3 regions of the Pseudomonas sp. Marseille-Q8238 genome follow, and region 3 is predicted to be linked to each of the others. Evidence: predicted binding sites of a transcription regulator. Region 3 holds the regulator's gene; each other region holds the start of a gene.

Region 1 (3,239 bases), 1.3 Mb from region 3:
CTGCGGTTTATATGCATGGTGAGGCGGCACGAGTGTCTTCTGGCAATTTGGATTTCGAGCAGTTCCGGATTTTTCTGGAAAAGGCCTGCGGTATTCTGCTGGGCAGCAATAAGCAATATCTGGTGTCCAGTCGCCTCAACAAGCTGATGGAACAACAGGGCATCAAGACGCTGGGGGAGTTGGTGCAGAAGATGCAACTGCAGCCCCGCGGTGGGTTGCGGGAGCAGGTCGTCGATGCCATGACCACCAACGAAACGCTGTGGTTTCGTGATGGCTATCCCTTCGAGGTCATGAAGAGCCGTGTCCTCCCCGAGATGATCAAGGCTTGCGCCGGTCAGCGCTTGCGCATCTGGTCGGCTGCCTGTTCTTCGGGGCAGGAGCCTTACTCGCTGTCGATGACCATTGATGAGTTCGAGAAAAGTAACCTGGGGTTGTTGAAAAGCGGCGTACAGATCGTTGCCACGGATCTTTCCGGCTCGATGCTCACCGCATGCAAGGGGGGGGAGTACGATAGCCTGGCCATCGGACGCGGTCTGTCCCAGGAAAGGCTGCAGCGCTACTTCGATCCCAAGGGACCAGGCCGTTGGGCAGTGAAGCCGGCAATAAAGAGTCGTGTTGAGTTTCGTGCGCTGAACTTGCTGGACAGCTATGCCAGCCTCGGCAAGTTCGATGTGGTGTTCTGCCGCAACGTGTTGATCTACTTCTCCGCTGAGGTGAAGAAAGACATCCTCACGCGCATTCATGCCACGATCAAACCAGGCGGCTATTTGTTCCTGGGGGCGTCTGAGGCGTTGAATGGATTGCCGGACCTCTACCAGATGGTGCAGTGCAGCCCTGGCATTATCTATAAGGTCAAATGACCGACGGACGAGCAAGTCAGTAAAACGGGAGGCCAATGGCCTCCCGTTTTTTTATGCCCTGTTATCCATAACAGCCGCGCGTCGACCCTCTTCGGGCGGCGTTAAAAATAGCTCCTGGCAATTTTTGGACGCATGTGAATTGTCACTGGGGAGGGCGAAAAAACGGATACGTACTTTGCCGATGCGGCAAAACCATTGCCGCTTACCTTGCCAGAGAGCGGTAAAGGCTTGCCGCTTGCCGCTTTTCCTTATCACGATTTGTTAGTAAACCATTGATATATAAGAATAATTAAAAATGGCATGGCCTTTGCTAAATGTCTGGTACGCCACACCAGATTGCCCAGCGGCAAAGGTTAAAGATCATGAGCATCAGCTTCGACAGTGCACTCGGTATCCACGAAACGGCCCTAGGCTTTCGCGCCAAGCGTGCCGAGGTATTGGCCAACAACATCGCCAACGCCGATACACCGAACTACAAAGCACGTGATCTCGACTTTTCCGCTGTGCTGGCTCAGCAAAGCGAGAAGGCCAAACGTGGTGACTTCAACCTGAACATGACCAGCAGCCGTCACATAGCGGGCATGGGCATCGAGCTGGCCGATCCGGCCCTACGCTTCCGTACCCCATTCAGCCCCTCGATTGATCAGAACACCGTTGATCTGCAGCAGGAGCAATCCAACTACGCGCAGAACTCGGTGCAGTTCCAGGCCAGCTTCACGCTGCTCAACAGCAAGTTCAAAGGGCTGGTCAGCGCCCTGCGCGGCGAATAAAGGAGAACGATGCCATGTCACTCGCCAGTGTCTTCAATATCGCCGGAACCGGCATGAGCGCGCAGAGCACTCGCCTGAACACCATTTCCAGCAACATCGCCAACGCCGAAACGGTCTCGTCGAGCATCGACCAGACTTACCGCGCTCGCCACCCGGTGTTTGCCACCGTGTTCAATTCGAGCATGCAGGGTGATCGCGGTTCGTTGTTCGCTGATCAGGATGCGTCCGGGCGTGGCGTCGAGGTGCTGGGCATCGTGGAAGACCAAAGCACCCTGATGCCGCGCTATGAGCCCAACCATCCGGCAGCGGATGAAAAGGGCTACGTGTATTACCCGAACGTCAACGTGGTCGAGGAAATGGCTGACATGATCTCTGCCAGTCGTGCCTTCCAGACCAACGTGGAAATGATGAACACCGCCAAGCAGATGATGCAGCGTGTACTGACACTGGGCCAATAAGCCACCAGCGAGGAGTGTAGAGAATGAGCGTTAGTGGCGTTAATAACTCGGTGCTTGATCAGTACCAGATAAAGCAAGAACCCAAGCAGAACAAGGATCTCGGCAAGAACGAATTCCTCAACCTGTTGGTGGCGCAGTTGAATAACCAGAACCCGCTCGAGCCACAGGGCAATGGTGAGTTCATTGCCCAACTGGCGCAGTTCAGCCAGGTAGAGGGGATCGAGAAACTCAATTCCAGCATGGGTTCGTTGCTTTCCAGTTATCAGTCCTCGCAGGCGCTGCAGGCATCTTCCCTGGTCGGTCGCAAGGTCATCGTCCCGACCGACAAAGCCATCGTGGATACGTCGGAGCCCTTCAAGGCCAGAATGGTGCTGCCAGCCAGCAGCAGCAACGTGTACTTCAACGTGTATGACGACAAAGGTGTGCTGGTCACGCGGATCAATATGGGTGAGCAGAAGGCCGGCAATATCGATTTCACCTGGGATGGCAAGAACAGCGACGGCGAAGAAATGCCGGCCGGCAAGTACAAGTTCGAGGCACATGCGACCTACGGCAACGAGACCAAAGGGCTCTACACCATGCTTCCGGCGAATGTCGACAGCGTAGTCCTGGGTGGCAGTGAATTGCTGCTCAATCTGGCAGGCATTGGCAGTATTCCGATTTCCCAGGTCCAGGTCATCGGCCAGTAATTCGAGTGTGGCCCCAGGCCAACCCCTTATCGTTTGACAGTGCCGGACAGCCGGCTAGGAGAACACCATGTCGTTTAACATCGGCCTGAGCGGCCTGCGTGCTGCCAGTAGCGATCTCAACGTAACCGGCAACAACATCTCCAACGCCGGCACGGCAGGTTTCAAGCAGTCGCGCGCCGAGTTCGGCGATCTGTACTCGGCGTCTATCCTGGGTAGTGGTCGTAACCCGCAAGGCAGTGGTGTGCTGCTTAACAACGTCTCGCAGCTGTTCAAGCAGGGGAACCTGGACTACACCCAGAACCCGCTGGACCTGGCGATCAACGGCAATGGCATGTTCGTTACCAGTAACAATGGGGCAATCAGCTATACCCGTGCTGGTTATTTTGGCACTGACCGTGACGGTAATGTGGTCAACAACCTGGGCTACCGCTTGCAGGGCTATGGGGTGGATGCCAACGGCAA
Region 2 (3,239 bases), 530 kb from region 3:
TTGTCGATCGATGACTACGTCGATGTCGGCGGCCACCTGGGTACGGTCGAGGGCCTGACCATCCGCACCGTGCGCCTGCGCGACCTGGATGGTGTGGTGCACACCATTCCGTTCAGCGAGATCAAGAGCATCAAGAACTACTCGCGGCAGTTCGGCTACGCGATGTTCCGCTGGCCGGTGCCGGCGAGCATGCCGATCAACGATGCGGTGGCGCTGGTGCGCGAGGTGTCCAGCGAGTTGCGCAGTGATCGGGTGGTCAGCCGCTCGATCTGGTCGCCACTGGAGGTGCAGGGCATCGAGAGCTTCGACAATGGCCAGGCGATCTTGCGTTTCCGCTTCAAGACAGCGCCGATCAAGCAGTGGGAGGTGCAGCGTGCCTTCAACCTGCGTCTGCGCCAGAAGCTGGATCAGGCTGGTATGGAGTTGGCCATGCCGCGCTTGAACGTCCAGTTGTCCCGTGCCAGCCGGCCGAAGCCGCAGGAGTCGGACGAGCAGGCTCAGCCAATGGATGGCGGCATCTGACGCGCATGTGGCTATGACGTAGGCGCGCAGGGGAGCCTGGGGCGTGCGCAGCCCGCCATTCGGCGTGAGAGGTGCGTAGGGTGGATCACGCTTTATCGATCCGCCTGGCGCGGCATCGGCGAGCGTCGCTTGCGGGCCGCGTCACAACAATAAAAAAGGCCTCCCGAGGGAGGCCTTTTCATGACACCGGTGGGTATCAGACGCTGTAGTACAGGTCGTATTCCAGCGGGTGTACGAAGGTGCGTACTTTGATTTCTTCTTCGGATTTCAGCTCGATGTAGGCATCGATGAAGTCGTCGGAGAACACGCCGCCCTTGGTCAGGAACGCACGGCCTTTATCCAGCTCTTCCAGGGCTTCTTTCAGGCTGCCGCACACTTGCGGGATCAGCTTGCCTTCTTCTGGCGGCAGGTCGTACAGGTTCTTGTCGGCAGCGTCGCCGGGGTGGATCTTGTTCTGGATGCCGTCCAGGCCAGCCATCAGCAGTGCGGAGAAGCACAGGTATGGGTTGGCAGCCGGATCCGGGAAGCGCGCTTCGATGCGGCGAGCTTTCGGGCTGGATACGTATGGAATACGGATCGAGGCCGAGCGGTTGCGCGCCGAGTAGGCCAGCATGACCGGTGCTTCGAAGCCTGGGACCAGACGCTTGTACGAGTTGGTCGACGGGTTGGTGAAGCCGTTCAGGGCCTTACCGTGCTTGATGATGCCGCCGATGAAGTACAGGGCGGTGTCGGACAGGCCGGCATAGCCTTCACCCGCGAAGGTGTTCTTGCCATCTTTGGAGATGGAGATGTGCACGTGCATGCCCGAACCGTTGTCGCCGTACAGCGGCTTCGGCATGAAGGTCGCGGTCTTGCCGTAGGCATCGGCCACGTTGTGCACGCAGTACTTCAGGGTCTGGGTTTCGTCGGCCTTGGCCACCAGGGTGTTGAACTTCACGCCGATTTCGTTCTGGCCGGCAGTCGCCACTTCGTGGTGGTGAACTTCGATGACCAGGCCCATTTCTTCCATGGCATTACACATGGCAGTACGGATTTCGTGGTCGTGGTCGCACGGCGGAACCGGGAAGTAACCCCCTTTGACGGCTGGGCGGTGGCCCTTGTTGCCGCCTTCGATGTCGGCGTCGGTGTTCCAGGAGCCTTGCTCGGAGAAGATCTTGAACATGGAGCCGGAGATGTCGGACTTGAACTTCACTTCGTCGAAGATGAAGAACTCAGGCTCCGGGCCCACGAATACGGTGTCACCGATACCGGTGGTCTTCAGGTATTCCTCGGCGCGACGGGCGATGGAGCGCGGGTCACGGTCGTAGCCTTGCATGGTGCTCGGCTCGATGATGTCGCAGACCAGGATCAGGGTCGGCTCTTCGGTGAACGGGTCGAGCACGGCAGTGCTGTCGTCCGGCAGCAGAATCATGTCGGAGGCTTCGATGCCTTTCCAACCATGGATGGAGGAGCCGTCGAACATTTTGCCGACTTCGAAGAATTCGTCGTCCAGGGCATCACGGGCCGGCATGGTCACGTGGTGCTGCTTGCCCTTGGTGTCGGTGAAGCGCAGGTCAACCCACTTCACGTCGTGTTCTTTGATCAGTTGAACAGCCTTAGACATGTTGTCCTCCAGATGGAAAGGCTCGATCGTGAGCCCCTCAGAAATTACGGTAAAGCCCGGCGCGAATACTCTTCCAGGGCAACCTGCCTCACAAGGGAGCAAATTGCATGCCAGTGCCCCAGCGTGGTTTTTGGCCCTCAAGGGCAGCGTATATGCGGGCTGTGGCGATATTTTGACCAAAATGAAGTGCTATTTTGGTGCGGCGCTCCATTGTAGTGCACTCTTGTGGTGCGCGGTTTCGAATGTGTGTTGTTTCTGGTTAAACCTTGAGCAATTTCCGCTATAATCCGCGCCCTTCTTTTTCCGGCGCCTCGTGCACTGCTGTCCCCATGAAACTCATCGTCAAAGTCTTCCCTGAAATCACCATCAAGAGCCGGCCGGTGCGCAAGCATTTCATCCGCCAGTTGGGGAAGAACATCCGCACCGTGCTGCGTGATCTGGACCCCGAGTTGCGGGTGGACGGGGTGTGGGACAACCTCGAGGTGGAAACCAAGGTCAGCGAGCCGAAAGCGCTGCTGGAGATGATCGAGCGCCTGAGCTGTACGCCCGGCATCGCCCACTTCCTGGAAATCAACGAATACCCGCTGGGTGATTTCGACGACATCCTGGAGAAGTGCAAGCAGCACTATGCCGACCAGTTGCCGGGCAAGATCTTCTCCGTGCGCTGTAAACGTGCCGGCAAGCATGCGTTCAGCTCCATGGATGTCGAGCGCTACGTCGGCAGCCAGTTGCGCCAGCAGTGCGGTGCGGCCGGGATCGCCCTGAAGAACCCTGATGTGGAAGTACGCATCGAGATTCGCGATCAGCGTCTGTTCGTCATCCACCACCAGCACAACGCCATCGGCGGTTATCCGCTCGGTTCGCTGGAACAGACCCTGGTATTGATGTCCGGCGGTTTCGATTCCACCGTTGCGGCCTATCAGATGATGCGCCGTGGTCTGCTCACCCACTTCTGTTTCTTCAACCTCGGCGGCCGTGCCCACGAGTTGGGCGTGATGGAAGTGGCGCACTATCTCTGGCAGAAATACGGCAGCTCGCACCGTGTGCTGTTTATCAGCGTGCCGTTCGAGGAAGTGGTCGGCGAGATTCTCGGCAAGGTCGACAACAGCCAGAT
Region 3 (3,239 bases):
GCTTTCGAAAATGTCTTGCGCATCAAGGTCGGGCAATTCGCGCGCGATCAGGTTGGCAATCTGTTCCAGAACGCGCTTTTTACTGCCGCCCGGCACGTTCACTAGGGAACGGCCGGGGGTCAGGATGTTTTCAAGTCGGATCATGTCAGGGTTAGGTTTTAGCGCGCGGTTGCACCTTGTAGGCGTCCGAGCTGCTTTTCCTTATGTTTGATCAGTTGACGGTCAAGTTTGTCAGCGAGCAGGTCGATCGCTGCATACATGTCTTCGTGTTCGGCGTTCGCTACCACCTCGCCGCCGGCGATGTGGAGCGTCGCTTCGATTTTTTGCTTGAGCTTTTCGACCTCCATTATCACCTGCACGTTGGTGATCTTGTCGAAATGGCGCTCCAGTCTGCTGAGTTTCTCGCCGACATAGTCGCGCAGGGCGTCGGTCACATCCAGTTGATGTCCACTGATGTTGACTTGCATACCGCTTCTCCTTGTTGCCGTGTGTAAGAGACAGGCTAGCGGGCCTGCCACCGTAACACTCTGGCTTGGAAGGCTTTTGCAGGACTGTTCTGGAGATCCGGTCGGATGTCTGTACAGTTCTGCAAAAGCCTTCCCTCAGGGGCGGGTCACATCAGTCGTTTGCGTTCGCTCGAAGGCGCTATCCCGAGGGATTCGCGGTATTTGGCGACTGTGCGACGGGCCACCTGAATGCCCTGTGCCTCCAGTAAACCAGCGATCTTGCTGTCACTCAACGGCTTTTTAGCGTTTTCCGCAGCAACCAGTTTTTTGATGATGGCGCGGATCGCGGTGGAGGAGCATTCACCGCCTTCCGAGGTGCTGACGTGGCTGGAGAAGAAGTATTTCAACTCGTATATGCCACGGGGTGTATGCATGAATTTCTGCGTGGTCACGCGGGAAATGGTCGACTCGTGCATGCCGACGGCTTCCGCAATGTCGTGCAGCACCAGCGGTTTCATCGCCTCGTCACCATATTCGAGAAAGCCGCGCTGGTGCTCGACGATCTGCGAGGCAACCTTCATCAGGGTTTCGTTGCGGCTCTGCAGGCTCTTGATGAACCAGCGGGCTTCCTGCAACTGGTTGCGCATGAAGGTGTTGTCGGTGCTGGAGTCGGCGCGTTTGACGAAGCCGGCGTACTGCGCGTTGACCCGCAGGCGCGGGACCGCTTCCTGGTTCAGCTCGACCAGCCAGCGTTCGTTGTGTTTGCGCACGATGACGTCCGGGATCACGTATTCCGGTTCGCTGGATTCGATCTGCGAGCCAGGGCGTGGGTTGAGGCTCTGGATCAGCTCGATGATCTGGCGCAGCTCATCTTCCTTGAGCTTCATGCGCCGCATCAGTTGGCTGTAGTCGCGGCTGCCGAGCAGGTCGAGATGGTCGCTGACCAGGCGCTGGGCTTCGCTGAGCCATGGCGTATCGGCGGCATGCTGGCGCAATTGCAGGAGCAGGCATTCACGCAGGTCGCGTGCGCCTACACCAGCGGGTTCGAAGTGCTGGATGCGCCGCAGAACCGCTTCGACTTCATCCAGCTCGACGTCCATTTCCGGATCGAAGGCTTCGACGATTTCTTCGAGCGACTCTTCCAGGTAGCCCTGGTCGTTGATGCAGTCGATGAGCGTCACGGCGATCAGGCGATCGGTGTCTGACATCGGTGCGAGGTTGAGCTGCCATAGCAGGTGGGTCTGCAGGCTTTCGCCGGCCGAGGTGCGGGTGGTGAAGTCCCATTCGTCATCGTCGTTGCTTGGTAGGCTGCTGGCGCTGGTCTGGTAGACGTCTTCCCAGGCGGTGTCGACTGGCAGTTCGTTGGGAATGCTTTCGTGCCACTCGCCTTCTTCGAGATTCTCGACGGTGGCAGTAGTGGTTTCCTGATAGCTGGGTTCCTGCTCGACCTGGCGCGGTTGTTCTTCACCATCGGCCAGTGGGTCGGAGTTGTCGAAGTCCTCGCCTTCTTCCTGGCGCTCCAGCATTGGGTTGGACTCCAGCGCTTCCTGGATTTCCTGTTGCAGGTCCAGCGTTGAAAGCTGGAGAAGGCGAATGGCCTGTTGCAGCTGCGGCGTCATCGTCAGCTGCTGGCCCATCTTGAGGACTAGCGAGGGTTTCATGGCAGGAAGCTTTGCACCTTATTTGCCGGCGCTGGTGCGCCATTCACTACAGGGCGCCGGAGCGCCGCCAATAAGCAAATTATATGCCCGAAACTGATGGCCTTGCCTAGGCTTGACAATATCCGCGCAATGAGTGCGTGTTTGTGTCAGAGGCGGAATTCGTGGCCCAGGTAGACTTCTTTCACCAGCTGGTTAGCCAGGATGCTGGCCGAATCGCCCTCGGCGATAAGTTGGCCATCGCTGACAATGTAGGCGGTTTCACAGATGTCGAGGGTTTCACGGACGTTGTGATCGGTGATCAGAACGCCGATGCCCTTGGCTTTCAGGTGGTGAATGATCTGCTTGATATCACCCACGGAAATCGGGTCGACACCTGCAAAAGGTTCATCCAGCAGGATGAACTTGGGTTCGGTGGCCAAGGCGCGGGCGATTTCCACACGACGGCGTTCGCCGCCGGACAGGCTCATGCCGAGGTTGTCGCGGATGTGGCTGATATGGAATTCCTGCAGCAGGCTTTCGAGCGCCTTCTGCCGGCCCGCGCGGTCGAGGTCCTTGCGGGTTTCCAGGATGGCCATGATGTTGTCGGCCACCGAAAGCTTGCGGAAGATCGATGCTTCCTGAGGCAGGTAGCCAATACCCACGCGAGCGCGGCCATGCATGGGCTGATGGCTGACGTCGAGGTCGTCGATCAGTACGCGCCCCTGGTCGGCCTGGACCAGGCCTACGATCATGTAGAAGCAGGTGGTCTTGCCGGCGCCGTTAGGGCCGAGCAGGCCGACGATCTGGCCGCTGTCGATGGACAGGCTGACGTCGCGCACGACTTGCCGGCCTTTGTAGCTCTTCGCCAGATGCTGCGCCTTGAGTGTCGCCATTACTGAGGCTGCTCCTGCTCGCCGGCTTTCTTGCGCGGCTGGATGACCATGTCGATGCGTGGGCGCGGTGTGCTCACCGAGGCACCATTGGCGCGGCCGGCGTTGACGATCTGGCGCTGGGTGTCATAGACGATCTTCTCGCCTTCGAAGGTGTTACCTTCCTGGATCACCTTGGCCTGATCGATCAGCACGATGCGGTCATTGCTGGCGAAATACTGGATGGTCAGGCCGTAGGCTTTGACGATCTGCTTGTCGACAGA

The links. The regulator sigma-54, encoded in region 3, starts transcription at its own class of promoters, with help from an activator protein. The targets are predictions, from matches to a motif close to ANTGGCATNNANNTTGCTNT.
Region 1: a site for sigma-54 is predicted at 1,155-1,174, ahead of flgB (flagellar basal body rod protein FlgB). Genes of this name have one in related genera too.
Region 2: a site for sigma-54 is predicted at 2,221-2,240, ahead of glnA (glutamate--ammonia ligase). Genes of this name have one in related genera too.

What each region holds. Positions count from the first base shown of each region.
Region 1 is NZ_CBCOPI010000001.1:2,284,937-2,288,175, forward strand. Features, by position in the region: gene cheR (protein-glutamate O-methyltransferase CheR) at 33-860, shown strand; gene flgB (flagellar basal body rod protein FlgB) at 1,223-1,630, shown strand; gene flgC (flagellar basal body rod protein FlgC) at 1,645-2,088, shown strand; gene flgD (flagellar hook assembly protein FlgD) at 2,112-2,777, shown strand; gene ACWPW0_RS10615 (flagellar hook protein FlgE) at 2,845-3,239, shown strand, end outside.
Region 2 is NZ_CBCOPI010000001.1:503,111-506,349, forward strand. Features, by position in the region: gene ACWPW0_RS02215 (mechanosensitive ion channel family protein) at 1-522, shown strand, start outside; gene glnA (glutamate--ammonia ligase) at 719-2,125, opposite strand; gene thiI (tRNA uracil 4-sulfurtransferase ThiI) at 2,455-3,239, shown strand, end outside.
Region 3 is NZ_CBCOPI010000001.1:1,033,820-1,037,058, forward strand. Features, by position in the region: gene ptsN (PTS IIA-like nitrogen regulatory protein PtsN) at 1-144, opposite strand, end outside; gene hpf (ribosome hibernation-promoting factor, HPF/YfiA family) at 159-467, opposite strand; gene ACWPW0_RS04570 (RNA polymerase factor sigma-54) at 614-2,107, opposite strand; gene lptB (LPS export ABC transporter ATP-binding protein) at 2,254-2,979, opposite strand; gene lptA (lipopolysaccharide transport periplasmic protein LptA) at 2,979-3,239, opposite strand, start outside.